One region of the Aminipila sp. genome, then DNA from elsewhere that is predicted to be linked to it. Evidence: predicted binding sites of a transcription regulator. Region 1 holds the regulator's gene; the other holds the start of a gene.
The links. Region 1 encodes LexA, which represses DNA repair genes until DNA is damaged. Its sites were predicted from a motif close to AGAACANNTGTTCT; they were not measured.

Region 1 (9,612 bases):
GGAAATTATTCCGAATTGATAGAAAGGGTGTGAAAATAGATGACTAAACTTATTATCGCTTTCGTAACCCTGGGAATGCTTTCAGGATACTTTTTTATACCAGATTTTTTTATCACAGAGATTTCAGGTAATCTTTTAATTGTTGGTCTTTGTGTATTATTGTTCTTTGTTGGACTAGATTTAGGAAGAGAAGGGACAGTAGTGCAAAATTTTAAAAAAGTGGGAATAAGAATTTTAGCATTTCCCATAGCTTCTATCATAGGATGTCTTATATTTGCAGCTATAAGTTCTTTATTTTTGCCCATGAATGCAAAAGAAACGATGGCTGTTGCCTCTGGTTTTGGATGGTATACCCTTGCTCCTGTAATGCTGGCAGAAAGCTCTGCAGAGTTAAGTGCCATATCTTTTTTACATAACGTGATGAGAGAAATGATAGGAATAATAATAATCCCCATAGTAGCAAAGCACATTGGATATATTGAATCTTGTAGTGTTCCTGGAGCTGCTGCTATGGATGTATGTCTTCCAGTATTAGAAAAAGCTACAAATAGTGATACAACCGTATATGCTTTTGTAATCGGTGTTGTATTGAGTACGGCGGTTCCAATTTTGGTTGGATTTTTTATATCAATGGGATTATAGTATTCTATGACAGGGTCAGATAGCTAAAGGAGAAAAGGATGAGAAGTCAAATGAGTAAATTCACAGGCAGCGATGATTATGTAGTATCAAAAGAACTTATGAATGCAGTAAATGTTTCAATTGCGCTTAAAAAACCTTTATTGATTAAAGGTGAACCGGGAACTGGCAAAACCATGCTGGCAGAATCCATTGCCAAGGCTATGAATATGAAACTTCTGATTTGGGGTATCAAATCTACAACTAAGGCCCAAGAAGGGCTTTATGTATATGATACAGTTCAGAGGCTTTATGATAGCCAGTTTGCCGAAGGGGATGTTTCAAATATAAAGCAATATATTAAATTAGGGAAAATGGGAGAAGCGTTTAATTCAGAGGAGCAGGTTGTTTTGCTAATTGATGAAATTGATAAAGCTGATTTAGAATTTCCAAATGACCTTTTATGGGAACTTGATAAGATGGAATTTTATATTAATGAAACAAAAGAAACAATCAAAACAAAAAATAGGCCAATTGTTATTATTACTTCTAATGCAGAAAAGGAACTTCCTGATGCGTTTTTAAGAAGATGCATTTTTCATTATATAGAGTTTCCAACAAAAGACAAAATGGAGGAGATTGTAAAAGTGCATTACGGGGATATAGATAAAAAATTAGTTGATGCTGCCATGGAGGCCTTCTACAATATAAGGCAGATGAAGGAAATTCAGAAAAAACCTAGCACGTCTGAACTTTTGGATTGGCTGCAGGCACTTATGGAAAGTGGTATTTCTGTTGACAGTATTACAAATGAAATACCTTATGTTGGTGTACTTTTAAAAAAGAATCAGGATATTGATACAATGTATGAAATTAAGCAAAAAGGATATTCACTAAAAAGGTGGTAATTAAATGTTTTTAGATTTTTTCTATTTATTAAGGGCCAGAGGGCTTGCAATATCCTTAAATGAATGGCTGTCTTTGATAGAGGCTTTAAATTTAGGGTTGGCAGAATGCAGTTTGCTGGGATTTTACCATTTATGTAGAAGTATTCTTATAAAAAGTGAAGCTGACTACGATAAGTTTGATGCAGTTTTCGCAGAGTATTTTAGAGGAATTGAAAGTCTGCAGGATTTACCAAAAGAGTTTTGGAAATGGCTTAATCAGGACACAAAAGAGCGTGACATAACCGATAAGCCTATGCCAGAGGAAGCTTTGATGGAGCTGGATGACCTATTAAAAAGATTCTACGAAAGGATTGAAGAACAAAAAGAACAACATAATGGTGGGAACTATTGGATTGGTACTGGCGGCACTTCAAGAATGGGACATGGAGGATATAACAATCAGGGTATCAGAACTGGAGGAGTAAGCAGACACAAATCAGCCGTTCAAATCGCGGGAGAACGTAATTTTAAGGATTTTAGGCAGGATAATATTTTAGATATCAGACAGTTTCAAATGGCATTTAGAAAGCTAAGACAATTTTCTGCCAGAGTTGAAGAAGCGAAAACAGAACTAGATGTGGAAGGTACTATTAAGGAAACCTGCAACAATGCAGGTAATTTAAAGTTGGTATTTGATAAGCCAAGAAAGAATACAATAAAATTATTATTGCTATTTGATTCAGACGGCTCAATGATGCCTTATGGGAGATTATGTAACCGGCTTTTTCAGGCAGTCAGTAAATCAAGCCATTTTAAAGACTTAAAAGTGTACTATTTTCATAACTGTATATATGAACATTTATATACAACGCCTTATTGCAGAAAAGGTGAGTGGGTAAATACTGACTGGGTATTGTCCAATCTGGATAGTGAGTACAAAGTTATTTTTGTTGGAGATGGAACCATGGCTCCTTCAGAATTGCTTAGAGCTGGTGGGAATTCTGTGATTGGATTATATAATGAGGAACCAGGGATGGACTGGCTAAAGAAATTTAAACGGCGCTATAAAAAACAAATATGGCTGAATCCAATACCTAAAGAAGATTGGGATTATGTGTACGGAAGTTATACTATAGAAATGGTAAAGGAAGTCTTTCCTATGTTTGAACTTACAATAGATGGACTTGACGCAGGAATCAAAAGACTTTTAGTGAGATAGAGGGGTTATCTTATGGAAGAGTTTTTAAAAACCTTTAAAGTGGATGAGCTATTTCCTATATTGGATAGTATAAGTGATGCGGTTTTCATTGATAGTAGTGAGGGAATATCTCTTTGGTGCAACAAAGCATGTTTTGAGCTATATGAAGTCTTGCCAAAAGATATTTTGGGGAAACATGTGAAAGAACTGGAACGGATTGGAATTTTTACCCCGTCAGTGGCTTGCCTGGTGATGGAGCAAAAGCAGGAAGTAACCATAATACATGAAAACAAATCAGGCAAGAGAATACTGTCTACTGGAATTCCTATATTTGATAAAGATAATAACTTCACACGAATCATTACTACGTCCAGAGATATAACTGAACTGGTTAATCTTAAAAACCAATTAGAATCCGTAAAAAATACGTTAGATGACCTTAGAGCTTTTGAAAAATTTTATAGTGAGGGCGTTATCGCTAACAGCCATGCCATGTTTAACGTTTTGCAATTAACTAAACGTTTATCGGATGTAGATTCTACAGTTCTTATAACCGGTGAATCTGGTGTGGGTAAAGGAGTTATTGCTAATCTTCTGCATAAAAATGGATCTAGAAGGGATAAAGCTTTTGTGAAAATAAATTGTGGCGCTATACCTGAAAATTTGATAGAATCCGAATTATTTGGTTATGAGAGGGGTGCATTCACAGGTTCAAGAGCTGATGGAAAAAAAGGACTATTTGAGACGGCTCAAAATGGTACTATTTTTCTTGATGAGATTTCAGAACTTCCATTGAATCTCCAGGTTAAGCTATTACAAGTTATACAGGAACGAGAAATTACTAAAGTGGGTGGAATAAAAAGTATTTCCATTGATGTAAGAATAATTTCAGCCACAAACAAAGATTTACTGGAACTAGTTAAAGAAAAAAAGTTTAGGGAAGATTTATATTATAGGTTAAATGTGGTTCCCATTAATATTCCGCCACTTAAAGAAAGGTATGAAGATATCATTCCTCTGATTCAGCATAACCTTAGGGAGTATAATAAAAAATTAAATACAAATAAGGAAATAGATGCGAATACCATGGCTATATTGATTAAATATGAGTGGCCGGGCAATGTAAGAGAACTTCAAAATATAATTGAAAGGCTGGTTATCACAACCAAAGGGGATATTATTATGCCTGAAAACCTGCCTTCTTTCATACATGAAAATACATTAAAAAATCAGAGATCTAAACAAGAACCAGTAACATTAAAAGAAGCACTTGAAAAGAAAGAGAGAGAAGTTTTATTAAATGCATACCACAATATGAAGTCCACCAGGATTGTAGCGAAAGAGCTTGGAATAAGCCAGCCATCAGTGGTTAGAAAGTTAAACAAATATGGTGTACACTCTCATGATTCATAAATGTATCACAGATGCAAAAATGAATCAGTCATATTATAGGCTGTCAGGGTATAAATAATTTATAAATAAAATAAAAAAGGCAATATAGCGATGCATTCTTGTATCATTATATTGCCTTTTAACTTATGCAGAAAAATAATTTGCTTTAGGAGTAAGTGTTTCCATAAAATAAAGCTCAATTTAAAGGTTGGCATAACTCTTGCTATACATTAAGGTATAGTAACTTAATTACTATTGGGATTAGGGTTATTAAATTAAAAGGGGGTATTTGAATGGCTATAAACTATGCGGAATATGTTGCAAACCTGGTTGGAAAAGCGAAGGCTGCTCAGGCTGTCGCAGAAAAATTTACGCAGACGCAGGTAGATGAACTGACAGGGGCGGTAGCGTATGCACTTACTAAGCCAGAGACTGCATTAAAGTTTGGTGAGATGCTTGTGGAAGAATCCAATATGGGGGTTCCTGGTGATAAGCAACTGAAAATGTACGGAAAAGTGAAGGGTGCATATTTTCAAATGAAAAATAAGAAATCAGTTGGTCTGATTGACGTTGATGAAAAAATGGGCATGGAAACTTATGCGAGACCTATGGGAGTAATTGGTGCTATTATTCCGGTTACTAACGGAGAAGCAACTCCAGTAGTGAAGGCACTTATGGCATTAAAAACAAGAAATGCAATCATACTTGCACCACATCCAAAAGCAAAAAAAACAAATTTTGCTGTAACTGAAGCTATTAGAGAAGTCCTTGATAAATTAGGTGCTCCCGTTGACTTAGTACAGGCGATAGATCCTGAATATGTATCAGTGGAGGCTTCACAAGCGCTTATGAAACAGGTTGATTTTATTTTAGCAACTGGTGGAACTCCAATGGTAAGGCAGGCTTACTCTTCTGGCAATCCTGCAATTGGTGTAGGAACAGGAAATGTAGTTTCCATTGTTGATGGTACTACAGATTTAGATAATGTGGCAGATATGATTATTAGATCAAAAGCTTTTGACAATGCAACATCATGTTCAACAGAAAATAACCTTATTGTTTTAGAAGAATGTTACGATACATTTGTAGAGGCAATGAAAAGACATGGTGCAGTTCTTATAAAGGAAGATTCAGAGGAAAAAAGCAAACTTTTAAAAACTCTATGGCCTGAATCTCCCCAAAATCATGATCTTAACAGACATATAGTCGCACAGCCTGCAGAAGTTATTGCAGAGGCGGCAGGAATTGAGGTGCCAGAAGGAACTAAGATGATTATGGCTGAAGAAAATGGTGGGTATGGTAATGAATTTCCATTTACGGGAGAGAAGTTATCCCCTGTTTCAGGCATAAGAAAGGCTAAAGACTTTGAAGATGCAGTGGAAAAAATGATGAAAATTTTAGAATATCAGGGAAAAGGACATAGCTGCGGCATTCATACAAATATAAAAGAAAGGGTAACAAAACTTGGCGAATTCGTTCCTGTATGTAAGGTTTGCGTCAACTCACCTCAGTCGTTAACAAATTCTGGCTCATGGACTTGTGGATTCCCAATTTCTATGACCTTAGGCTGCGGTACATGGGGACATAACAGTATTTCACATAATGCTACATATAAAGATTTATTAAACTTCACTTATGTTTCAAGACCTATACCTTCTTTCCAGCCGACGGATGAGGAATTGTTTGACGAAGAAATAAAGCAAAAGGTAGATAAGCAAAAGGAGGAAATATAAAATGTCAGAAATTAAAGAGATGAGTCTTAAATATAATCTTCACTCATGGAGTGCACAGAAAGCAATAAATCCTATGGTGGTTACAAAAGCTGAAGGGATTTATTTTTGGGATGAGGATGGAAAGCAATACTATGATATGTCATCACAGTTGGTTAATTCGAATTTAGGCCATGGAAATAAAGCCATAGTTGCAGCTATAAAGGAACAGGCTGAAAAAATACCTTTTATTGGACCGGGGTATGCTTTAGATGTTAGATCAGAGGCAGCAAAAGCCGTAGTTGAGGCTTCAGGTTTAGAGGGTGCTAAAGTATTTTTCACAAATGCAGGGGCTGAATCCAATGAAAATGCTATAAAATTTGCTAAGCAGTACACCGGCAAGTGGAAAATATTTTCTATGTACAGATGTTATCATGGATCATCTGCAGGTGCAGGAATGCTGACAGGTGAGCCTAGAAAATTTGTAAATGAACCAGGTGTGCCAGGATTTATTAAATATGATGGACCATATGCTTATAGAGCACCTAAGGCTTGTAAGTTTGAAAATGAAGAGGAGATAACAGAATTTTACCTGGAACTGTTGGAAAATCAAATCAAGTATGAAGGACCGCATCAGATTGCAGCTATCTTTACTGAAACGGTGGTTGGTTCTAATGGGGTTTTAGTTCCGCCAAAAGGCTATTTAGAAGGAATTAGGAAGCTTTGCGACAGATACAATATTCTGATGGTTTGTGATGAGGTAATGGCAGGCTGGTATAGAACTGGTTCTTGCTTTGCATGGCAGCAGTTTAATATTGAGCCAGATCTCGTAACTTTTGCAAAAGGTATTACTTGCGGATATATACCGCTTGGAGGGGTTATTGTTTCTAAGAAAGTTGCTGAGTATTTTGATAACAATAAAATGCTTTGCGGTTTAACTTATAGTGCTCATCCAATGGGATGTGCGGCTGCAGTGGCTACATTAAAAGAATATAAGAGATTGAACATTGAAGCAAATGTTGCAGCACAGGGAAAGATACTACATGAAACATTAAGTGACATACAATCAAAGCATGCTTGTGTTGGCGAGTTTAGACAGATCGGTTTATTCTCTGCATTTGAACTGGTTAAAGATAAAGAAACAAAAGAGCCAATCGTTCAATTTAATTCTGACCCAGAAGGTCTTATGAATAAAATTATCGGCATGCTTAGGGTAGAAGGGTTCTCAACTTATTCTCATGAAAATATGATAATAGTTGCACCTCCTCTAATCATTACTGAGACAGAGTTAAGAACTGCCATGAATATACTGGATAAAGTTCTTGATTCAGTAGACAATATGGTTAAATAGAATAATAGTAGTAAAAAGCAGTATACAAAAAAGCGATCTATGGGCAAGGTCGCTTTTTTAGAACATAATTTCTGAACACATGTTTACAAAAAGCTGTAGGTGTGTTATACTTTATTAATATTAGTGTAAAGTTTATTATCGTATTTTACTTATAAGCTTTAATTTAATAATTTAATGGAGGCGGGAATATGGAACAACTAAAAGAAAGAGAACAGCGAATACTTCAGTATATGAAAAGAGAAATTAGTCAAAAGGGATATCCTCCTACAGTAAGAGAAATTTGTTCCGCCTTAAATATAAAATCTACGTCTACAGTTCATAAGGATATTGAAAACTTAGAATTGAAAGGTTTTTTAAAAAAGGATCCATCAAAGCCTCGTGCATTAATGATTGTGGATCCGGACTCTCATGCAAGAGTGGAGCTTGGAAATCAGGAATTAAGAACAAATTCTTATAATAATACAGAAAGGATAGATGTAATAGATATTCCAGTAGTGGGAAGAATAGCGGCAGGCACACCTATATTAGCAGACCAGAACATAGAGGAATCTTTTCCTATTCCAGCAAGATTTGCAGGCAGAGGAACCAATTTTATGCTTACGGTAAAAGGTGACAGTATGATAGAAGCTGGTATATTTGATGGTGATTATATCTTGGTAGAGCAACAAAATACGGCTAAAAATGGGGAAATTGTAGTAGCCATGATAGATGGATTTGAAAGTGAGGCTACTGTAAAAACTTTTTACAAGGAAGCAGATCATATTAGATTACAGCCAGAAAATTCTAGTATGAGTCCTATTATTGTTAAGGAAGTAAAAATACTGGGCAAGGTTAAAGGCGTATTTCGATATTTTTAATATATTTCAATTCGTTACTTGACAAGATTAAGTATAAATGGTATAGTATTTGAGTGATAAAGAAGAAGTTATCCGCTTCTCACCTTATTGGTTACAGTTAAGCTGATAGGGTTAATAAAACAAATGTAACACTTATGTGTTTTGTGGAGCGGGTATAATATCCGCTCTATTTTATTATGAAGGAAATATCAATTTGATGTTTTCATAGTATCAAGAAAAGCACATTGCATGTTGATTGAAATTCAAAATACAAACAATCAGCGTGTGTAAATAGAAATCTATGATTTCATCATTTACACTTTTCTTATTTGCAGGAGGTGCAAGAACATTAGCAAGGAAAATCTAATCAACGAAGAAATTCGTGACAAGGAATTAAGAGTTATTGACAATGATGGAGCGCAGCTTGGAATTATGAGTCTAGAAGATGCATTAGCATTAGCTAATGAAAAAAAGCTTGACTTAGTTAGTATTTCACCAAATGCTAAGCCGCCAGTTTGCAAGATTCTTGATTACGGTAAGTATCGTTATGAACTTCAAAAAAGAGAAAAAGAAGCAAAGAAAAAACAAAAAATCACTTCAGTGAAGGAAATTCGTTTAAGTACGTTTATTGAGGCGCATGATATTCAAGTTAAAGCTAATACTGCTACAAAGTTCTTAAAGGATGGAGATAGACTAAAGGTTAGCTTAAGATTCAAAGGCAGAGAAAAAGATTATGCAAGTAAGGGTCTCGCTGTTATGAACCAGTTCGCAGAATTAGTAGCCCCTGTAGGTACAATTGAAAAGAAGCCTGAATTTGAAGGTAGAAGTTTGATTATGATTGTTGCACCTAAAATGGATAAGTAGATAGTAGATAACAGGAATAATTTTTACGTAGGAGGAAATATTACCATGGCTAAAAATAAGATGAAGTCTCATAGAGGCGCAAGCAAGAGATTTAAATTAACAGGTACAGGAAAAGTAAAGAGAAACAAGGCATTTAAGAGCCATATTCTTACTAAGAAGTGTGCAAAGAGAAAGAGAGGACTAAGAAAGTCAACTCTTCTTCGTAGCGCAGATCACAAGAGAATTAAAGCTGTATTAGATAAATAATATTAGGAGGTTTGAATAATGGCAAGAGTAAAAAAGGGCGTTAACGCTCATAAAAGACATAAGAAAATATTAAAATTAGCAAAGGGTTTCTACGGACAGAAGAGCAAGGTATTCAGAGCTGCTAATCCAGCAGTTATGCGTGCATTACGTTCTGCTTACGTTGGTAGAAAGAATAAGAAAAGAGAATACAGAAGACTTTGGATCGCTAGAATTAATGCTGGTGCAAGAATGAATGATCTTTCTTACAGCAGATTAATGGATGGTTTAAAGAAGTCAGGTATTGAAATCAACAGAAAGATGCTTTCTGAAATGGCTATCTACGATTCAGCTGCATTTGCACAGCTATGTGATACTGCAAAGAAGGCAGTAAAATAATTAAATTTATTATTCGACATTTGAATATGACAATTTTTCCCCCTTGTGAGGTCTATAATCAATTATGATGTAGCTGCAAGGGGGTTTTTTATGTGGAAGTTTATGCAGAATACTTATTTGGTGAGAACTTTCTTAT
Region 2 (9,612 bases), on a different contig from region 1:
TAAAATGAAGACCAGCAGTTGGCGCTGCCACAGATCCCTCTTCTTTACAGTAAACTGTCTGATATCTGTTCTTATCTTCCTCCTCACTGGCTCTTTCAATATAAGGAGGCAATGGCATACTCCCAAGTTCTTCAAGCCTCTCAAGGAAGATACCTTCATATTCAAATTTTACATGTCTGGTACCTTCTTCACCATAATCTATTATGGTAGCCTTAAATGGAGCAGTAGCACCTTCCCTTGAAAAATCAACTACATCTCCTGGTTTAAGCCTCTTACCTGGTTTGACCATGGTTTCCCAAGTATCACCCTCAAGTCTTTTAATAAGAAGGAATTCAACTTTAGCACCAGTTCCTTCCTTCGTTCCAAATAACCTGGCAGGCAATACTTTTGAATTATTTAATACCAAACAATCTCCCGGCTTCAAATATTCTAAAATATTATAAAAATGTTTATGTTCAACGTCTCCAGTATCCCTATGAACTACCAAAAGCCTTGAATTGTCTCTTTTATCGGCCGGCTTCTGCGCAATTAACTCCGGAGGCAAATTATAATCAAAATCATTAATATGCATTAACCTTATAACTCCATTCTATTATCTAATCAATTGTAATATCCGTATAATAATACTTTAATATGTCCATATATGTAAAGCCTTTTTTGGCCATTTCTACAGCGCTATCCTGAGGCATACCGATGCCATGTCCATAACCAAGCCCTGTAAATGTTACATTTCCACCACTCACACTCTCTAATGTGTTGGATATCTGATTACCGCCTGTAGTCTGATTCATATCCGCAACAGACTTCGTATCTTTACCATTATGAGCATACATACTATTTGTTGAAATCTGACTAGTGGAACCACTTTTATTTATTACATACACCGTTTCAGGTAATACGGTTGGGCTATTCGAGGATTTAGAAACTACATAAGGCTGCGAAGAATTATTCACCACAGGCTGGGTGCTTCCATTTTCATTTAAAGAAAACCTGTTTGATTTAATAACAGTAGCCCCTAAAACGCTCCTTATTTTTTCTTTCTGTAACGTGGCAATACCGCCTGTTCCTGTGAATTGAATGGTATCCACAGCCCCTGACTGATTCCTCTTTATTATGGAAACATTCGTAATCGTTCCTATATTATTACCTGCAGCAGATAATTTACTTGCTAACTCAGAAAATGTAAAAGATTGACTCCAAGGATATGAAGGTGAATATTCATCTTTAACTGCTTTTAAGTATCCTAAACTGCTTCCCCATACATCTTGAACATCCTGAGTATAACCACCACTATTTTTAAAGAAAAATGCAGCTACAGTTTTACCTTCATAATTTATAGTCTCTCCCTTAGTTTGATCAACAGCTGCGATGGTCTCAGGATACTCATCATTATATCCCTTATAAACTTGACAATGAGTTGATGCACAAAGGTCAAAACCATACGAGTTATGAGTCCCAAGTTTGCAGACTGCAAAGCTCCTTGCTGCAACAGCCTGAGCCTTTAGCGCTTCTATTGGGAATGATTTACTTAATTCAGCATTTATGACACCATATAAATATTGCTCCATAGGTAAAAAATTGATAATTGTCAACTTGCCTGAAGAAATATTAAACATGATTCCGCCTCTATATTTACTATTTGCAAAAGTTAAAGTACTACCATTTTCATAGTTATATGGCATAATACAATTTGCGTTTTGAAAACCTGTGTTCATTGCAATCGTTTCACCAGAGTTTTTTGTTCCAATTAACTGTATGCTGCCAAATTGAATACTAATAGTTACTTTATTTACATCCTGGAAAGCCGCCAATTCAGTAAATCCATTATTATCTCCCATACCTAATTTCACACCATTATCAAATGTTACATCATATTGGCTGGCACTTGAACTTCCATACTTTAAACCAATCTTAATATATTCCGGTATAGAATCTGCTCTGGCATAATCTAAATCTAAACTAATACATGCTGTCATTATTATTACCATTACGACAACTGTTGACAAAATATCTTTTACCGTAACCTTCATATCTGCTCCTTATTTTTATTAATCTGGTAAATTAATTCCTAAATGCTTATATGCTTGTTCTGAAACCATTCTTCCTTTTTGTGTTCTGTGTAAAAACCCTGCTTGTATTAAATATGGCTCATATACATCCTCAATAGTCACTCTGTCTTCCCCAATGGAAGCTGCTATTGTATCTATACCTACAGGCCCACCTTTAAACCTCTCAATAATCATTCTGAGTATTTCCCTGTCCAGTGTCTCTAAGCCATACTCATCAACACCAAGAGATCTTAAAGTTTCGTTGGTTATATCAAGGTCAATAATACCGCTTCCCTTTACTTGACTAAAGTCTCTAACTCTTTTAAGAATTCGATTGGCAACTCTAGGTGTTCCCCTAGATCTCTTAGCCATAGCCTCAAGGGACTCATCATCCACTTCAATATTTAAAAGTCCTGCTGACCGCTTAATAATTAATTTTAACTCATCAATAGTATAAAGTTCAAATTTACTGACTACACCAAATCGATCCCTAAGAGGTGCGGACAAGCTGCCTGCTCTGGTAGTGGCCCCGATTAAAGTAAACTTAGCCAAGTCAAGTCTAATAGATCTTGCAGATGGTCCTTTCCCTATGATGATATCTAATGCATAGTCCTCCATTGCCGAATATAATACTTCTTCTACTGACCGATTTAGCCTGTGTATTTCATCTATAAAAAGAACATCATTTTCATTTAAGTTAGTAAGTATAGCTGCTAAATCTCCTGCTCTTTCTATTGCTGGTCCTGAAGTGATTCTTAAATCTACACCAAGCTCATTGGCAATAATTCCTGCTAGCGTAGTCTTACCTAAACCAGGCGGTCCATAAAACAATACATGATCTAAAGGTTCATTTCGCATTTGCGCAGCTTCAATAAATACTTTCAGATTATCTGTTGCTGTTTTCTGACCGATATAATCATCTAATTTTTTTGGTCTTAAAGTAAGCTCTACCCCTTCATCATCACTATTTTGATTGGTCGAAGTGACACGCTCATCATATTCCATAAAATCCATCATAAATGCTCCCGTTTATATTAGCATAATCTTTTTAATGCTCTCTTTAGATAATCTTCAACAGTCAAGTCATTTTCCTCTATTGCTGCTAGTGCTTCGACTGCTTCTCCCTTACTATATCCAAGTGCCATCAATGCATTAACGGCCTCTCCCTTTTCATTCGCATTTGCATTTGTAATATCTGAAGCTGAAACACCGCCAGTTATTGCATCCGTAGCATCCAGCTTGTCTTTTAATTCAAGAACAATCCGTTGAGCAGTTTTTTTACCTATGCCATTCGCTTTTGTTAGTGCTGCTGCATCCTCAAATACAATAGCCTTTTGAAGTTCCATAACTGGTAATGTGGATAAAATAGATAATGCTGCCTTAGCTCCTACACCATTTACAGTCATAAGCTTTCTAAATAACTGTAGACTTTCCTTATCTGGGAATCCATAAATACTTATATCATCTTCTCTAACAATCATGGCTGTAAAAACCATTACCTGCTGGCCTTCTTTAGCCAAATATACAGAAGAATTGTCCGGAACATAAACTTCATATCCCAGACCACCTGTTTCTATAACAACACCGCCAGCAAAATGCATAGCTAATATTCCCTTTATAAAATGAAGCATATTGCCCTCCTTATAATCTATACAATTGTATTATCGTAATTTCATAGCTTTTGACAATCTTTTATTTGAATTAGCTGAATGTCCATGGCATACCGCTGCTGCCAGAGCATCTGCTGTATCGTCAGGCTTTGGTACTTCTTTAAGATTAAGAATAGTCTTAACCATATTTTGTACTTGCTTTTTTTCTGCTCTTCCATATCCTACAAGAGCCTGCTTTATCTGTAATGGTGTATACTCTGCTATTTCCATACCTGAATTAACGCAGGCAAGTATAGCCACTCCTCTAGCCTGTCCTACCATAATTGCTGTTTTAGTATTTGTATTAAAAAACAGCTCTTCAATGGAAGCTACTTCAGGTTCATATTGTGCAATGATTTCTGTTAGTGAACTATATAAACATTTCAATCTGTCTGGCATTTCCATAGAAGCTTCGGTTGTCACAGCTCCGTATCCACAGACTTCAAAATGATTTCCCTTCATTTCAACTATACCATACCCCAGAATTGCATAACCTGGGTCTATACCTAATATTCTCATAAATTCTCCATAATTATAATATTATACCACAAATTTCTTCTAATCTAAATCTTATTATTTCTTCCATTTTATCACACAAACACATGTTTGTCTACTTGTGCATATACATATACTTTATTGTATAAAAGTTCTTATAATTTTGAAGTTATTGCATAAATAATAATTGTTGTTGAATATCCCTGAATAATTATGTTATTATATACATGTAATGTATTTTTATTTTAAAAGATACGCGGAGGTAAAGATATGCGTTATTCAAGGCAAAACAAAATTCTTGAAATTATCAATAGTTATGAAGTAGAAACACAAGAAAAGCTTGCTTCCTTATTAAAAGAAAGTGGTTATGATGTTACTCAGGCCACCATTTCAAGAGATATTAAAGAACTTCAGTTAATTAAGGTTTTATCCAATACTGGAAAATATAAGTATGCTTTAGGTAACTCCATAGAAACACCCATTTCTGACAGATTTATAAAAATCTTTAAAGAAACCATTAGAAGTGTGGTCCCATCTTACAACCTTATTGTAGTAAAAACATTATCTGGTTGTGCAAATGCTGCAGGAGAGGCTATTGATTCATTAAACTTCCCTCATGTTGTAGGCTCTATTGCCGGAGACAATACCCTTATGATTATAGTGGATGAATTAGAAAATGTGCCTATTCTTGTAGGAAAGTTTAACGATTTATTACAATAATACCCTTTGGGAGGTTAATAAATATGATTTCTCATTTACATGTAAAAGATTTCGCTATTATTAACGAAATGAATGTAGATTTTCATTCTGGATTAAATATTATTACCGGTGAAACAGGTTCTGGTAAATCTATTATAATAGAAGCAGTAAGCCTTGCTTTAGGAAGCAGGGCAGATACTGCTTTTGTTCGTTCTGGGAAAGATAAAGCTGTCATTGAACTCATCATAGAAGATTGTTCATCTCAGGCCGCTGATCTTTTAACAGAAAACGATATTCCTATTGATGATAATCAAATTATAATAAAACGTGAAATTACGGTTTCAGGAAAAAGTGTTTGCCGAGTTAATAATCAAATCGTTTCTGTATCCTTTTTGAATACGCTATGTAAAAAACTCGCAGATATTCATGGACAATATGACCATCAGTCATTACTTAATCCTGAGTTACATATAACCCTTCTTGATTTATATAACAGTTCTGAGATATTACCGATTAAAGCTTTAACTGAAAAGTTTTATCTTGAATACCGAAAGCTTTCCAGTGAATTAAATTCAATCATATCCAATGCTGCTGACAATCAACGTAAACGTGATTTTATGGCATTTGAACTGAACGAAATTAACAGTGCCAAACTTTCCATTGGAGAGGATGTGATTCTCGAAGAAGAGATTTTGTCACTTCAAAACAGTGAAAAGATATATGGAAACTTATCAAATGCATATGAAACGATTTATGGTGACTCGCCTTCCGTCTTAGAGGCGCTAACCAAAATACAAAATCAACTGCAAGAAATTGCTCAGTATTCTAGACCTGTTTCTGACTTGCTTTCTGATTTCGATGATGCTTATTACAAGCTAGAAGATATCAGCAGGGAAATCCGCAATATCAGGGATGATATTACGTTTGCACCAGATGAATTAGATATGGCTATTTCCAGGATGGATACTATTGATAAGTTAAAAATAAAATTTGGTGGATCTATTGAGAAGGTACTAGCTTATGGGGAGCAGTTAGAAAATGATTTATCCCTCATAGAAAATATTGATGAGGCGAAAGGAAATCTTACTCATGCGCTTTCAGTGTGTGAAGAGCAGTTGAAATTAACCTCAGAAAGGCTTTCAACACTTAGAAAAGCATCGGCTATAGAACTTCAGAGTAAAATTAAAGAACAACTTTTAGAATTAAGTTTTAATAGTTCTGAATTTGAAATTAGCTTTTCTAATAATCCTTCTGGTTATACTGTAAGCGGAACGGATGTTGTAGAGTTTCTTTTAAGTACAAATCGTGGTGAACCCCTTAAACCTTTAGCAAAAATAGCTTCTGGAGGAGAAATGTCCAGAATCATGTTAGCTTTTAAGAAGATTATTAGTGATTACGATGACATTTCTACAATGATTTTCGACGAAATAGACGCGGGTATTAGTGGAATTGCTGCCAGCGTTGTAGGAAAAAAACTAAAAGAGATTGCACAAAATCATCAAGTGATATGTATTACACATCTTCCTCAAATCACAGCTTGTGGAAGTCACAACTTTAAAATAGTAAAACATTCTGATGAAAAAGCTACATATACAACTGTGGTGCCTCTTTCAAAGGAGGAGAAAGTCCAAGAAATTGCCAGACTACTTGGTGGACTTAATATCACAGAATCAACTCTAAAAAATGCAGAAGAATTAATTGAAGCATCTATCTAAGCAATAATAAAAAAGCTTTTAAACTTGCTGAGGCATCATCCACGATTGCCCTTTAACAAGCTTAAAAGCTTTTTTTAATTCATATTTTTAATACTATGCACGCTACTGTGCGATTTTAAATTTATTCACTAAATTCTCCAATATACTTGCTTGACCAGCAAGTTCTTCACTTGCTGCAGCACTTTCTTCGGCTGTTGCAGAGTTTGTCTGCACAATTGCTGCAATTTGGTCAACACCTATAGTTATTTGCTCTATTCGGTTTGCCTGATTGTCTGATGCATGTGCGATTTTGCCCGCAGATTCAACCAGTTTACCTGTTGAAGAAGCCACGTCATCAATTGTATTTACTGTTTCTACTGCTATCTTAGAACCATTTTGAATTGCAGAAATAGTGTTTTCAATAAGTTCTGTGGTATTTTGGGCTGCTTCAGCACTTTTTTGAGCAAGATTTCTTACTTCATCAGCAACCACAGCAAATCCCTTTCCAGCAACACCTGCACGCGCAGCTTCAACCGCAGCATTTAGTGCCAGAATATTTGTCTGGAAAGCTATATCATCAATGGTCTTAATTATCTTACTGATTTCATTTGCAGAATCTGAAATATCTGACATAGCATTTGTCATTTCTGACATTTGTACAGTTCCTGCTTTCAATGCATTCCCTGCCTGACTGGCTATTTCATTTGAATCTTTTGCATATTCAGCAGTCCCCTTAATCTCATTTGCAATCTCTGTAATTGTCGCAGATAATTCTTCAATGGAAGATGCCTGTTCTGTTGCTCCTTGAGAAAGAGCCTGTGCACCATCTGAAACTTGTTCACTGCTTACATTTACCTGTTCTGATGCTTTACTAATTTCAATCATTGCAGAGGTTAAATTATCCTCGATATCATCATACATTTTATATAATTTAGCATATTCCCCTACATATTTATCGGAGCATTGACTTTTTGCCGTAAAATCTCCGTTGGAAATAAGTTCTAAAGTAGTAGCCACATCTGAAATAATCGTTCTTATATTATTCGACATTTCGTTAAAGGCATTTGTAAGTTCACCTATTTCATCATTTCTATCTGATTTGAGATTTAATTCAAAATCACCATTCGTAATACTCTGGGCAGCAATGACTAAATTATTTAAATATTTTAAGGATTTATTTACTAAAACAAAAATCATATAACTAACAATTCCCAGTGCAATAATCATAAATACTATCTGTAAACAAACAAATTTAGCAATTGGTTTAATGATTTCACTTTGATGTATACCTACCATTGACCACCATGTCTGCTCACCAATTTTGATAGGATAGAAAAAGCAAATTACTTTTTTATGGTCCTTATTAGAAACGCTGATATTAAATGCTTTTTTTTCACTTAATTTCTCAGTCATAGCTGATAAGTCTTTATCATTTGTATAGTCCTTTGACAAATTATGTCCCACATTCTTAACGTCTGTAGGATCATAAACAACATTGTATTTGTCACTGTAAATATTAAAGAACATGGTAGAATACTTACTGTTTGCATTTGATTTAAAGGCAGAAAATAAATTGATATCTATATCTGCAGTAACAACTCCAACTGCATTTCCATTTATAAGAATGGGATAAGAAACAGTTATCATGTTAATCCCCTGGTATTCATAAGTCTCACTTACATGCACTTGTTTAGATTCCATTGGTGCTTTATAGTATTCTTCATTACAATAATCTTCATATTTTCCAAAAGTCTGTATTGCATTTGATTCTATATCACCGTCAGCAATATAAAGTGTATAATCTCGTATATTCTTATCAAAAGCATATGGCTCAAAATAAACACCCATCCCAATGATGTCTTCACTGGTAGAAACATTATTTTGAATATTTTCTATCGCATATTGTTCTATACTTTTTGTTTTTTGCGACATACCAACCTTATATACAGCACTTAAATTAAGATTATTTGCACTAATATCACTAGACGCGGTGTCTATTTGCATTGTTTTAGCGATATATGATGAAAGTAGCTCTACGGTTTTCTCTGATTCTTTCAAAACTCCATCCGAAATAATAGAATTTGTTTTTGCTGTACTGGAAAATTCGGATATTACAGAATTTTTCATTTGAGAATATGTATTTGCAGATGAAAAGGTTATAAAAATAGCAAATATAATAACTAATAATAACACAATCATGAATGTTAACCTTGAAGCAACTTTTTGCTTGTTCACGCCTACTTTACTTATCATTTTCATAGCAACTCTCCTTTTAATTACCTTTATCTTTGAAACACGGATTGCAAAAACAAAAATGCCTTGAATATATAAAATATCCAAGGCACTACGTCATGCTTAATCTTATTTTTCCTAAAATGCTACTTCATCGTATGCATTTATAAATTTATGGTAACATATGGAATATATTTTGTCAAGGATTAATGGTGCTCCACTAATTTCATGATTTTCTCAATGGTCTGCTCAACAGTCAGTCCTTCAGTATCAACTATAATATCTGCATTTCCTTCATATAATGGAATTCTATTATCATATAAATCTCTCAAAGTCTGCCCTGGAGCCATAGTAATACCTCTAGTGGTTATATTATCAAGCCTCTTCTCAATACTTTCAAAAGAAACCTTAATATATACTATTAATCCATTTTTCTTAAAATGTTTCATGGCTTCTTTGTAATATACAGCACTTCCACCGGTTGATATCACTGTATTTTCAGTAGCCAAGCTACGCAGAACGTATTCTTCAACCTTTTTAAAATAATCATTGCCTTTTTGGTTGATTAAGTCCTGCAATAATGCCCCTTCTCTTTCCTGAATCAATAAATCTGTATCAAGGAACTTCATTCCCATTGTTTTTGCCAATACAACTCCTACCGTACTTTTGCCACAAGCTGGCATGCCTATTAAAATCAAATTCTTCACATGCATAACCCCCACTATACTTGCTATTTTCCCTTAAAAAGAAACTATAAAGAGATTTCTTGTTATACAAAAATAGCAGGGCGACATG

Region 2: ruvC (crossover junction endodeoxyribonuclease RuvC) is a predicted target of LexA. The motif match lies at 4,293-4,306, and genes of this name have one in related genera.

What each region holds. Positions count from the first base shown of each region.
Region 1 covers NZ_DAMBYD010000004.1:35,523-45,134, forward strand. Annotated here, with positions in the region: gene RTW14_RS06105 (LysO family transporter) at 1-47, shown strand, start outside; gene RTW14_RS06110 (lysine exporter LysO family protein) at 40-642, shown strand; gene RTW14_RS06115 (AAA family ATPase) at 681-1,526, shown strand; gene RTW14_RS06120 (vWA domain-containing protein) at 1,531-2,724, shown strand; gene RTW14_RS06125 (sigma-54 interaction domain-containing protein) at 2,737-4,116, shown strand; gene RTW14_RS06130 (aldehyde dehydrogenase family protein) at 4,389-5,828, shown strand; gene RTW14_RS06135 (aminotransferase class III-fold pyridoxal phosphate-dependent enzyme) at 5,830-7,155, shown strand; gene lexA (transcriptional repressor LexA) at 7,344-8,012, shown strand; ribosomal protein L20 leader region at 8,066-8,191, shown strand; gene infC (translation initiation factor IF-3) at 8,358-8,855, shown strand; gene rpmI (50S ribosomal protein L35) at 8,901-9,101, shown strand; gene rplT (50S ribosomal protein L20) at 9,120-9,476, shown strand; gene RTW14_RS06160 (sigma-E processing peptidase SpoIIGA) at 9,569-9,612, shown strand, end outside.
Region 2 covers NZ_DAMBYD010000006.1:173,999-183,610, forward strand. Annotated here, with positions in the region: gene queA (tRNA preQ1(34) S-adenosylmethionine ribosyltransferase-isomerase QueA) at 1-571, opposite strand, end outside; gene RTW14_RS09910 (SpoIID/LytB domain-containing protein) at 597-2,030, opposite strand; gene ruvB (Holliday junction branch migration DNA helicase RuvB) at 2,049-3,062, opposite strand; gene ruvA (Holliday junction branch migration protein RuvA) at 3,083-3,679, opposite strand; gene ruvC (crossover junction endodeoxyribonuclease RuvC) at 3,710-4,216, opposite strand; gene RTW14_RS09930 (arginine repressor) at 4,463-4,912, shown strand; gene recN (DNA repair protein RecN) at 4,936-6,606, shown strand; gene RTW14_RS09940 (methyl-accepting chemotaxis protein) at 6,709-8,844, opposite strand; gene RTW14_RS09945 (shikimate kinase) at 9,024-9,524, opposite strand.